Regions from separate parts of the Pseudarthrobacter sp. L1SW genome, predicted to be linked through region 2. Evidence: riboswitches for the same ligand, from Rfam matches in the RefSeq annotation. Region 2 holds a riboswitch; each other region holds the start of a gene.
The links. A riboswitch is a leader RNA that binds a small molecule or an ion and turns the genes downstream of it on or off. The one in region 2 is predicted to bind thiamine pyrophosphate.

Region 1 (3,952 bases), 1.5 Mb from region 2:
TGTCATCCGACAGGAAGCCGTACAACCACAGGAACAGGTAGGCAACGCCGCCGTAGATGAGGAAGTTCCTGGCTTGCGGATGCGTCCGCGCCATCAGGACCCCTGCAATCCCGAACAGCAGGTGGACCGCATTCAGGAGTGCGGAGACCTGGAAAATGCCCAGCAGCAGCGCCCCCGAGCCGGGTCCGGCGAAGCCGAGCGAGCCGTAGTTGGAGGTGATGCCCGGGATGAAGCCCAGGATGCCGAACAGGACGAAAACCGAGCCCGTTCCGAGAGCGGCTTTTTGCAGGCGTGTCCGGGGGCCCGTCAGGCGGGTGCTGGCTGCCATATCCTGTCCTCCTCAAAACCCGGGAGACAACATAGTAAGCATGATTACTAATAAATGCTAAGCAGCCTTTGTATTTGTGAGGGTCAGTCCGCTCCCGCGGAGTGGAGGATTTCGCGCAGGGCTTCGACCACCAGGTTGTGGTCCTGCACCTGGGGAAGACCCGAAACCGTAACGGTGGCCACGGCCCCGACGCCGGTGACGTACAGCGGGAAGGAGCCGCCGTGCGCCGCGTACCGGCTCTCGTCGAACCATCCCTGGTCCTCGATCCGGCCACCGCGAAGCCGTCCGCGGAGCCCCACCAGCAAGGAAGGGATCTCGTACCGGGCGGCTGTGCGCTGCTTGGCCCGGATCCAGTGCTCGTTGTCCGGCGTCGCACCGGGCAGGGCCACATGGAACAGCACCTGCTCACCCTTGGTGATGTCAATCGCGATGGGCAGCCCGCGCTCCTTGCCCAGCTCCACGAGGAGCAGCCCCAGGTTCAGGGAATCGTCAAGGGAGAATCCGGGAAACTGCAGTTCGCGGACCTCGCCTTCAATCCGGGCGATCAATTCCTCCAGCGAGCCCTCCGGCTGTGCAGCATCGGAATCGGGATCATATCCGGTCACATCCGGCGGATTGGCAGTCATGGCCCACAATCTACCTCTCCTGCGGTATAAACTGGACAACGCCCAACAGGGCAATTGCAGCAAGTCATTTCAACCAAAAGCAACATTCAAACGACAGGGGAGCGCCGCCGTCGGGCATCACTGGCCATGCCAGGATCCGCAGGTGGGCGCTGAGAGTGCGGACAGCCGCAGACCCTCGAACCTGATCCGGTTAGTACCGGCGTAAGGGAGTCGAGCTTCTCGAAGTGCGCGCAGCGGCAGCAGTGCCGGCAGGCGTGTCCACTTTCCCCTCCTGTTTCCCAGGAGGATTACATGGCAACAACAGCAGTCAAGAAGACCACCAGCAAGTCCTGGCGCGTCGTGGACATCGTGGTGGCGGCCCTGATCGCCATCGCCGGCGGCGTCATTTTCTGGGCCTGGTCCCAGGGCGCGGCCGCAGTATCAGGGCCCATGAACGCCGTCTACCCGCCCCTGACGGGGCTGATTGCCGGCGGCTGGATGATTCCGGCAGTTCTGGGCATGCTCATCATCCGCAAGCCGGGCGCTGCTCTGTTCTGTGAGACGGTTGCGGCCACCGGCGAGCTGCTCATGGGGTCCCAGTACGGTGCTTCGGTGCTGTTCTCCGGCTTCGTGCAGGGGCTGGGCGCGGAAATCATTTTCGCGATCTTCGTCTACCGGAAGTTCAACCTGCCTGTGGCACTGCTGGCCGGTGCCGCCGCAGGCCTCTTTTGCGGCCTGAACGACTCCTTCGCTCCGTGGGGCTGGAACATCGCCTACTCCGGCGGGGATAAGCTGGCGTACATCGTCTTCACCGCCATCTCCGGAGCCATCATCGCCGGCGCCCTGTCCTGGATCGCCACCCGCGGCCTGGCCAGGACCGGGGTCCTGAGCTCCTTCGCGTCGCGGAAGGCAGCTACGGAGCCCGTCTTCTCCTGATGTCCGCACCTTCCCGCCAGGGCGCCTCCACTGCAGTGCGTCCCGCCGCCGTCACAGCCAGGGGCTGGGGCTGGCGGCATGCCGGGCGCGCCAAGCCGGCAGTCCATGCCCTGGACCTGGACATCCGCCCCGGGGAGCGCGTGCTGCTCCTGGGGCCTTCCGGGGCCGGCAAGTCCACCCTCCTGCATGCTTTGGCGGGGGTGCTGGGGGATGTGAACGACGACGGCGGCGCGGCAGGAGATTCCGACGAGTCGGGTTCGCTGCTGGTTGACGGGGCCGCCCCCCGCGAGCAGCGGGGGCGGGCCGGCCTGATGCAGCAGGACCCCGAAACACAGGTGGTCCTGTCCCGTGTGGGCGACGACGCCGCCTTCGGCGCCGAGAACCTCGCCGTGCCCCGCGACGCCATCTGGACCCGCGTGCACGAGGCGCTGGACGACGTCGGACTTTCACACCTTCCGCTGGACCACCCCACGTCGGTGCTCTCCGGCGGGCAGAAACAGCGGCTGGCGCTGGCGGGCATCCTTGCCATGCGTCCCGGCCTGATCCTGCTGGACGAGCCCACCGCCAACCTGGACCCTGCCGGCGTGCTGGAGGTCCGCGACGCCGTGGCGCGGTGCCTGGACAAAACCGGCGCCACGCTGGTGGTGGTGGAACACCGCGTGTCCGTGTGGAAGGACCTGGTGGACCGGATCGTGGTGCTGCAGCCAGGCACCGATTCGAATGACGCCGTGCTGCTGGATGGCCCGCCGGACCAGGTGCTCAGGGAAGCCCGGAGCATGCTGATTGCTGCCGGGGTGTGGGTGCCCGGCTATGTTCCGGAGACCCGGCTGCGTGCGGCTGATCCAGCCCCCGGGACGGGCGCCCTCCTGCTCGCTGCCGAGGAGTTGGCGGTGTCCCGTGAACGGGTGCGCCGCAGCGGCTTCCGGAAGGTACCCCCGGTGCCGGTGCAGGCAGGCATCACCTCGCAGGTCCGGGCCGGGCAGGCCTTGGCGGTCACAGGGCCGAACGGGGCCGGGAAGTCCACGTTTGCCCTGACCATTGCCGGACTCCTGGAGTCCGTGGCCGGAAGGGTGTCGGCCACGGTGGACCTGAGCCGCGGTGCCGGAATTGATCCCTGGAAGTGGAAGGCCGAGCAGCTCATCGAGCGGATCGGCACCGTGTTCCAGGAACCCGAGCACCAGTTCGTCACCGGGAAGGTGCTGGACGAGCTGCTGTTCGGTCCCCGGCACTTGGGCCACGGGGAGGAGCGGGTGGATGAACTGCTGGAGCGGCTGCGGCTCACCCACCTTGTGGATGCCAACCCCTACACGCTTTCGGGCGGGGAGAAGCGGCGGTTGTCCGTAGCAACGGTCCTGGCGGCGCATCCCCAGGTGCTGGTACTGGACGAGCCGACCTTCGGCCAGGACGCCAACACGTGGGCGGAGCTGGCATCGTTCCTGTCCGAACTGCTGGATGCCGGCACCGCCGTGGTCTCCGTGACGCACGATGCCGAATTCACGGCCGCCCTGGGTGGAACGGAACTGCGGATGGCCGCACCGGAACCGGTGGCACCATGAGGCGGGAGGCGCCATGAGGCAGGAGCTGAACCTGCGCGGCAACAACGCGCTGCTGGCCCGGGCCAATCCCCTCAGCAAGTTCACCGCCGTCTTCCTCATTACTGCCGTGCTTGCGCTCTCCATCGACTGGGTGTCCGCATCGGTGGCGCTGGCCTTTGAGTTCCTGCTGTTTCCGCTGGCCGGCCTGACGCCCGCGCTGCTGTGGCAGCGCGGCTGGCCGCTGATCCTCGCGGCCGCCGTGGGGGGCTGGAGCACCTCCATCCTGGCGCCGGACAGCGGAAGGACGCTGATCGACGTCGGCATCTGGACCATGAGCGAAGGCTCGCTGGAATTGGGTGTGGGCTTTATGCTGCGCGGCCTGGCGATCGCCCTGCCGGCCGTGCTGCTGATGAGCTGCACCGACCCTACAGACCTCGCGGATGCGCTGGCGCAGAAGGCCCGACTCCCGCACCGGTTCGTGCTGGGAACCCTCGCCGCCATGCGGCTGGTGGGCCTGATGGCCGAAGAGTGGCAGACCATCGGGATGG
Region 2 (3,952 bases):
TCTTTATGGAACCCGGTTCCGCCACCTCGGTCCTGTTCCAGGCCCCTGATCTCAGCGCCGTTGTGCGGCCCGCGCCTGCCGCCACGGAAGAAGTTGAAGAAGAGGACACCGAGGACGATTCAGACGACGCCGGCAACCGCCGGAGGCGCCGTGGCCGCGGCCGCCGCGGCCGCAGCAGGACCGGTGAGCGGGACGGCGAAGACGCCGAAAGCCCTGAAGCCGAAAACGATGCTGCCGACGACGCTGACGAGGAATCCGCAGGACAGGCCGACGAGGGCGTGACGTCCCGCCGTCGTCGCCGCCGCCGCCGTGGCGACCAGGACCTGGAACTGACGGGCGGGGGAGACGACGATCCCCCCAACACGGTGACCCGCGTCCGCGCACCCCGCGCCGTGAGCGAACCGGCAGTGAACAACCGCGTCACGTCCGTCAAGGGCTCCACCCGCCTGGAAGCCAAGAAGCAGCGCCGCCGCGAATCACGCGACACCGGCCGCCGCCGCACTGTCATCACCGAAGCCGAGTTCCTGGCCCGCCGCGAGTCCGTGGACCGGCAAATGATCGTGCGCCAGCGCGATGACAGAATCCAGATCGCCGTTTTGGAAGACGGCGTCCTGGCCGAGCACTTCGTGTCCAAGACCCAGCAGGATTCCCTGATCGGCAACGTCTACCTGGGCAAGGTCCAGAACGTACTGCCGTCCATGGAAGCCGCGTTCGTGGACATCGGACGGGGCCGCAACGCCGTCCTGTACGCAGGTGAAGTCAACTGGGAAGCCGTGAACCTTGAGGGCAAGCAGCGCCGCATTGAAAACGCGCTCAAGTCCGGCGATACCGTCCTGGTCCAGGTCACCAAGGACCCCGTGGGCCACAAGGGCGCGCGCCTGACCAGCCAGATCTCACTGCCGGGCCGCTACCTGGTCTTCGTTCCCGGCGGTTCCATGACCGGCATCTCCCGCAAGCTGCCCGACGTCGAACGCAACCGCCTCAAGCGGATCCTCAAGGACCGCCTCCCGGAGCAGGCCGGCGTTATTGTCCGGACCGCCGCGGAAGGCGCCTCCGAGGAAGAGCTCACCCACGACATCAACCGGCTGCGGGCCCAGTGGGAGGGCATCGAAAGCCAGTCGAAGTCCACCAAGATCCTCGCCCCGGAGCTGCTCTACGGCGAACCGGACCTCACCATTAAGGTGGTCCGCGACGTCTTCAACGAGGACTTCTCCAAGCTGATCGTCTCCGGCGAGGAAGCCTGGGACACCATCGAGGCCTACGTCACGTATGTTGCCCCGGATCTGGTGGGGCGCCTCGAGAAGTGGACCAAGGACCAGGACATCTTCAGCGCATGGCGGATCGACGAACAGATCCACAAGGCACTGGAACGGAAGGTCTTCCTGCCCTCCGGCGGCTCGCTGGTGATTGACCGCACCGAGGCCATGACCGTGGTGGACGTCAACACCGGCAAGTTCACCGGCAGCGGCGGCAACCTCGAAGAGACCGTGACCAAGAACAACCTGGAAGCCGCGGAGGAAGTGGTCCGCCAGCTCCGCCTGCGGGACATCGGCGGCATCATCGTCATCGACTTCATCGACATGGTCCTCGAGTCCAACCGCGACCTCGTGCTCCGCCGTATGGTGGAGTGCCTGGGCCGCGACCGCACCAAGCACCAGGTTGCCGAAGTCACGTCCCTTGGCCTGGTGCAGATGACCCGCAAGCGGATGGGCACCGGGCTCCTTGAAGTCTTTGGCGAGCAGTGCGAGGCCTGCGCCGGCCGCGGCGTAGTGACCCACGATGACCCCGTGGAGCACCGCCGGGCCAATATTGTGGCCGCGGAGCACCATGTGCAGCGCTCGGACTCCCGCCCGGACGTCCGGAACGAAAGCCACCGCACCGAGGCCCAGCGTGGGGACAGCACCCAGCCCGGCGTCCGTCCTGACCGGAAACGGCGCCGCGGCCGCGGCGGCCAGCAGGTGGACGCTGCTCCCGCGGCAGCCGTCCACGTGCACACCGTCCACCCCGACCCCACGGACGCCGAGCGGCACGCCAAGGCGGAAGCCACCAGGCTTGCCCTGGCCAACATCGCTGCGGCAGCACACGCCGCCCACCTGCACGACGACGAGGTAGCCGCGGCAAGGCAGGCTCCGCAGGCCCAGCCCGCGGCGCCGGCAGAGCCGGAGAAGCACGACGGCGACGCCTCCAGGCCCGCTGCCGTCCTCACCTTTGGCGGGGAGAAAGTTGCCCTGCCCTTCGTGGAGCACGCGGAGGAGCAGCAGCCGAAGCCGGCCCTGACGCTTGACCGGCTCGCCGAAGCCTTCGCCCACCTTGGTGAGCCTGCTGCCGAAGAAAAGGCTGAGCAGCCCGGACGGCGGGAGCAGGAACTGGAGCAGCGGGAACCGGAGCAGGTCCGGGCTGCGCAGGCCGAGGCTCCGCAGGCGGTTGTTCCACAGGCCGGGCCTGAGCAGCCCCAGGCTGCCCCTGCCGTGCCGGAGAAGGACTATTCCGACCACACCCTGGAACAGTCCCGCCCGCGCCGGGCACGCCGCAACCGCAGCGCCAGCCGTGCCCAGGGTGCGGCCAACGAGACCTCCGTCCAGCACCGCGAGAATGTCCCCGCTGCGGCGGCAGGGCACTCACATTCTGCAAAAGCGCCGGAAGCCGACCAGGCAGGTGCCACCGGGCAAGGCAACGGCAAGCCCGCGGAGGAGCCCATCATCCTGGGTGTTGGGGTTCCCGCTTCGGAGCTCTAAGCCACTGCACACGAAACGCCCGGATGCCCGGCCGCCCACCACCCGTGGACGGCCGGGCATCCGGTATTTAAGCCTGTAAACGCCGCCGCGTCACCTTCACCCTCCGCACGGCAAAAAAGCTAGGCTGGTGAATCGACACGGGGTGCCGCGCAGAGGGCCGGCTGAGATCCACACCCGTTGAACCTGTCCGGTTAGCACCGGCGAAGGGATGTCTCTTGTCCACCACCCTTGCAATGCCCACTGCCATCCTGCAGGAAGCTCCCGAAACCCGTCCTGCCGCCCAGCCGGGTCCGGGCCGGGAGGTACCCCGGGTCCTGTCCATCGCCGGCTCTGACCCTTCCGGCGGCGCCGGCATCCAGGCAGACCTGAAGAGCATCGCTGCACACGGAGGCTACGGGATGGCCGTCATTACGGCACTTACCGCGCAGAACACCTGCGGAGTGCGTGCCGTCCACGTTCCGCCGGTGGCCTTCCTCACCCAGCAACTCGACGCAATCAGCGATGACATCAGCATCGATGCCGTGAAGATCGGCATGCTGGGCGACGCCGCCGTGGTCCACGCTGTCCGGGCATGGCTCGAAAAGGTGCGTCCCGGCGTCGTGGTCCTTGACCCGGTCATGGTGGCCACCAGCGGCGACCGGCTCCTCCAGGAGTCTGCAGAGGCGGCCCTCCGCGACCTGTTGCCCCTGGCCCACCTCATCACCCCCAACCTGGCAGAGCTTGCCATGCTGGTTGGCGGGCCTGTGCAGGAGAGCTGGGAAGGTGCGGTGGAACAGGGCCGCCGGCTCTCCGCAGCCACAGGGGCAACCGTGCTGGTAAAGGGCGGCCACCTGGCGGGGGACCAGTGCCCCGATGCCCTGGTCGATACCAGCGGCAGGCTGAGCCAGGAAGTGGTGGTGGTTCAGGGGAAGCGGGTGGCAACGCGGAACAGCCACGGCACCGGCTGTTCGCTCTCCTCGGCCATGGCCACCGTCAAGCCGCGGCTGGGGGACTGGGAGGCCGCCCTCCGAGAGGTCAAGCCCTGGCTGGCGGGTGCGCTGGAAACATCGGGCCGGCTGGCCGTGGGATCAGGCAACGGGCCCGTCCACCATTTCCACCACCTGCAGGCGCCGGCCGAGGGAAGCTTCGCCGGGCAACTGCGGACTGAAGCGGAGAAGCACCTGGAAGCCATCTATGCCCTGGCGTTCATCGAGGACCTTGCCTCCGGTGGCCTGGCC
Region 3 (3,952 bases), 400 kb from region 2:
GGCTGTTCCGGAGCACGCTCAGGCGCACAAGCAATTCCAGTGGAAGCCGATCGCGGGCTATCTAAATGCTGGCACTGGTGACCAGCGGGTGGTTCTCAAGATCGCGTAGGGGCGGGCTTGTTGGTTTCAAATCAAGGAAATCAACGACCGGGCATCCATTTCTACTTCTTCAGTCTAGCCGCAAGGGCGCGGAAATCCGGCTCTCGTCCGCCCGTCGGTTGGTGGTGCCACAAAACGATCCCGGCTCAGGGCACCCTCGGCACCAGTTCGAAATGCACTTCCCGCGTGGCAATGTCTGAGGAAATGAGGCGGACCCGGACCTTGGTGCCGGCCTCCAGTTCACCGGCGCAGCGCGCCGTCACTGCGGGTTCGGCGATCTGGATGATCCCGGAGCCCCCGTTGCCGTTCTTTCCGTTGCCGTTCTTGGCAGTGCCATTCCTGGCCCTGCCGTTGCCGTCGCCGCCCGCAGCGCCGTTCCCGTTCTCCTTCTGGGGCTTCGACGCGGAAATCACGATCGCGTCGAACTCCTGTCCGATGTGGTTGATCAGCAGCGCCGCCTCCACCGTGTCCAGCGCCATTCGCTCCATCCGGGATGCCAGCTGGTCCGAACCGGCCATGATTTCGGGAAGCGACGGCAGGGCATCCCGCACCCATGCGGGCACCTCACCGCCGTTGCTCAGGGCCTCGCACGTGACCAGCACGAACCGGTCCACCAGGCGGCGGAGCGGGGCGGTGGTGTGGGCATACGCAGCGCCGATTGCGGACTGCACGGCGTCATCCGGGACGGTCCCGTCAAAGGCCGTATAGGCCGCACCGCGGAAGAGCATCCCTGCGGAGTGGAGGATCGCGAGCTGGCCTGGATGGGTGGGATCGAGGCTGCGGAGGTATTCGCCGTAGCTGACTTCGCCATCCCAGGGCTTGCCGAGCGCCTCTGTCTGCAGCCGGAAATGATTCAGGGAACGCTCGTCCGGGGCCGGCATGGTGCGCAGGATACCCACTTTCCCGGCCAGCATCATCTGGGCGGCGGCCATACCGGTCATGAGCGATATCTGGGCGTTCCAGTCCTCCACCGGCAGCTGCGGGGCGGCGGCAATCCGGTAGCCGCCGTCGGGAAGCTGGACGATCTCCTGGTCCGGCATGTTCAGGCTGGCACCCTCCCGGGCGCGCTCCAGCTCCACCCGCTTGAGCCCAACCTCCTTAAGGAGGAGCAAGACAGGGGAGGGGCTGCCGGCGTCGAGTTCCGCCTGGGCGCCCTTGTAGCTGAGCTTGGCGCGGCTGCGCATTCGGGCGCGCTGCACCGCCACGGCAGTGACCTCCGCGTTGCCGTCAAGGCGGAAGTCCCACACAAACGCGGAACAGACCTGGCCCGGCAGGAGGCTTCCCGCCCCCTCGCTGATGATTTCCGGATGCAGCGGGATGCGGCCGTCCGGTGTGTAAAAAGTCTGCCCCCGGCGCCGAGTCTCAACATCCAGCGGACCCCCCGGGGCAACAAATGCCGGCACGTCGGCTATGGCGTAGAGAACGTGGTAGCCGCTGCCGTCCCGCTCGATGAACAGCGCCTGGTCGAGGTCGGTGGACGACGCCGGATCGATGGTGATGAATTCAACGGACGTCAGGTCATGGGAGGGCAGCCGCAATGCGGCCACCGCCGCCTCGGCGTCCTTCACGGCATCATCAGGGTAGGCGCCCGGCAGCTCAAGCTCACTCCGGAGTGCACCCAGCGCCGCTTCGAGGGCGTTGGTGTGCTCGTGGACATTGGGGGCCAACCGATGATGTGACACGAAAATCAGCGTAGCCCGAATTTCGCCAATAATGCACGGAAGGGGCCCGGTGAGGCAGGGCAGTTCCGGAGCCGGGTTAGGGGCGGGCGGCGTCCAGCGCGGCCAGGAGGGAAGCGGCGGCCGCAGCCGGATCGTCAGCCTCCGTGATGGCCCGGACCACCACGATCCGGCGTGCACCCGCTTCCACCACCTCTCCGACGTTGGAGTGGTCGATGCCGCCGATCGCGAACCAGGGCACCCCGCCGTCGGGCTTGTCCTCCTGCCCTTCCGCCCCCGCAACAGCTGCGGCGGCGTACCTCACCAGGTCCAGCCCGACGGCGGCCCGGCCGGGCTTGGTGGGCGTTGCCCAGAGCGGCCCCACGCAGAAGTAGTCCAGTGCCGAGGGGCCGGCGGCGGCCGCCAGGGCGGCGTCCACCTGCTCCGGGCTGTGGCTGGACAGGCCGATGGCCGCATTGCCGTTCAACAGTGTCCGCGCCGCCTTGAGGGGCAGGTCCTTTTGGCCGATGTGGAACACCGGGGCTCCGGACAGCACTGCGATGTCCGCCCTGTCATTCACCGCCCATAGCCGGCCGTGCCGCACCGCCGATTCCTTGAGGACGGCCAGGAGCTCAAGCTCCTCGGCCGCTTCGATGGACTTGTCCCGCAGCTGGATGATGTCCACCCCGCCCTGGAAGGCGGCATCGACGAACTGCCCGAAATCGCCCTGTTCCCGGCGCGCGTCCGTGCAGAGGTAGAGGCGCGCGGACTGCACCCCGGAACTGCCTTCGGCGTTGACAAAGGCGTCGGTGCCTGGGATCGGGGATGCAGCGGCAGGGGGGTGGGACACATTCATGGGTGCCAGCCTAGTTCCTCTACACTGGCCTCGTACTGCGGGAGCCGCGGCAGCTGTCACAAAGCGCCGGGCTGAGAGGGCGTTAGAGCCGACCGCTTGACCTGATCCGGCTAGTACCGGCGTAGGGAAGGAGACAACCATGGCCAATGCGCCCGAAGCGCCGTACCGGCGTGGGCCCGGCTCCGCAGTGAAGGCCGACGTTGCGGTCATCGGTGGGGGAGTCATCGGCCACGGCATCGCCTGGGAGGCAAGGCGGTCCGGACGTTCAGTGGTGGTCATCGATGACGCCCCCGGCTCCGGTGCCAGCTGGGCGGCTGCAGGGATGCTTGCCCCGGTGAGCGAGCTGCACTACCAGGAGGAGGACCTCCTGGAACTCATGCTTGAAGCCTCCGGGCGCTGGCCGGGATTTGCGGCGGACCTCACGGCGGCTGCCGGGTCGGATCCCGGGTATCTTACGACGCCGACCCTCGCCGTAGGTGCCGACGCCGCCGACAGGCAGGCCCTGCTGGATCTGCGCGGGGTGCAGCAGGCCAACGGGCTGACGGTTGAGCCCCTCACCATCCGTGAAGCCCGGCGCCGGGAGCCATTGTTGAACCCGGGCATTGCCTCGGCGCTGGATACGCCTGGGGACCACCAGGTGGATCCAAGGCTGCTGGTGGCCTGCCTCCGCCGTGTCCTGGCCCGGCACGCCCGCGGAGCCGGGAGCGGCGGAAGCTTCGTGGCCGGAGCCACGGATGGCTTCGCCGTGCCGGACCGCGCAGCCGGCCTTCTCTGGGAGGACGGAGCCGTTGCCGGGGTCATGCTGGAGAGCGGGGGAACGGTGGTGGCCAGGGAGACCGTGGTGGCCAACGGACTGCACGCCGCGGCCCTCACCGGGCTGCCGGAAAACCTGCACCTGCCGCTGCGGCCGGTCCACGGGGACATCCTCCGGCTCGCCGTCCCCGCCCACCTCCAGCCCTTGCTGACGGCCACCATCCGCGGACTGGTCCGCGGGATTCCTGTATACATCGTCCCTCGGCAGGACGGCACGGTGGTGATCGGGGCTACGCAGCGTGAGGACGCCCTGGGGCAGGACAGCGGGACCAGCGCAGTGTCTGCTGGCGGCGTCTACCAACTGCTCCGCGATGCCCAGGTCCTGGTGCCTGCGGTTGCCGAACTTGAGTTGCTGGAGTGTACGGCCCGGGCCCGGCCGGGCACTCCTGACAACGCCCCGCTGCTCGGGCGGGTCCCCGTGCCCGGTGCGGCGGCCCGGTACTCCAGTGGTGCAGCGGACGGCCCTGCAGGGCCAGGCCACGTGGAAGGGCTCATCGTCGCCACCGGATTCTTCCGCCACGGTGTC

Region 1: linked by a shared signal. The riboswitch ahead of KTR40_RS17625 (ECF transporter S component) and the one ahead of thiD (bifunctional hydroxymethylpyrimidine kinase/phosphomethylpyrimidine kinase) in region 2 are both predicted to bind thiamine pyrophosphate.
Region 3: linked by a shared signal. The riboswitch ahead of KTR40_RS12500 (FAD-dependent oxidoreductase) and the one ahead of thiD (bifunctional hydroxymethylpyrimidine kinase/phosphomethylpyrimidine kinase) in region 2 are both predicted to bind thiamine pyrophosphate.

What each region holds. Positions count from the first base shown of each region.
Region 1 is NZ_CP078079.1:3,793,270-3,797,221, reverse strand. Features, by position in the region: gene KTR40_RS17635 (DUF4383 domain-containing protein) at 1-328, opposite strand, end outside; gene KTR40_RS17630 (heme-degrading domain-containing protein) at 412-954, opposite strand; TPP riboswitch at 1,040-1,180, shown strand; gene KTR40_RS17625 (ECF transporter S component) at 1,246-1,869, shown strand; gene KTR40_RS17620 (ABC transporter ATP-binding protein) at 1,869-3,425, shown strand; gene KTR40_RS17615 (energy-coupling factor transporter transmembrane protein EcfT) at 3,439-3,952, shown strand, end outside.
Region 2 is NZ_CP078079.1:2,320,400-2,324,351, reverse strand. Features, by position in the region: gene KTR40_RS10690 (Rne/Rng family ribonuclease) at 1-2,735, shown strand, start outside; TPP riboswitch at 2,864-2,961, shown strand; gene thiD (bifunctional hydroxymethylpyrimidine kinase/phosphomethylpyrimidine kinase) at 2,969-3,952, shown strand, end outside.
Region 3 is NZ_CP078079.1:2,722,619-2,726,570, reverse strand. Features, by position in the region: gene KTR40_RS12510 (RNB domain-containing ribonuclease) at 246-1,781, opposite strand; gene thiE (thiamine phosphate synthase) at 1,858-2,613, opposite strand; TPP riboswitch at 2,641-2,758, shown strand; gene KTR40_RS12500 (FAD-dependent oxidoreductase) at 2,753-3,952, shown strand, end outside.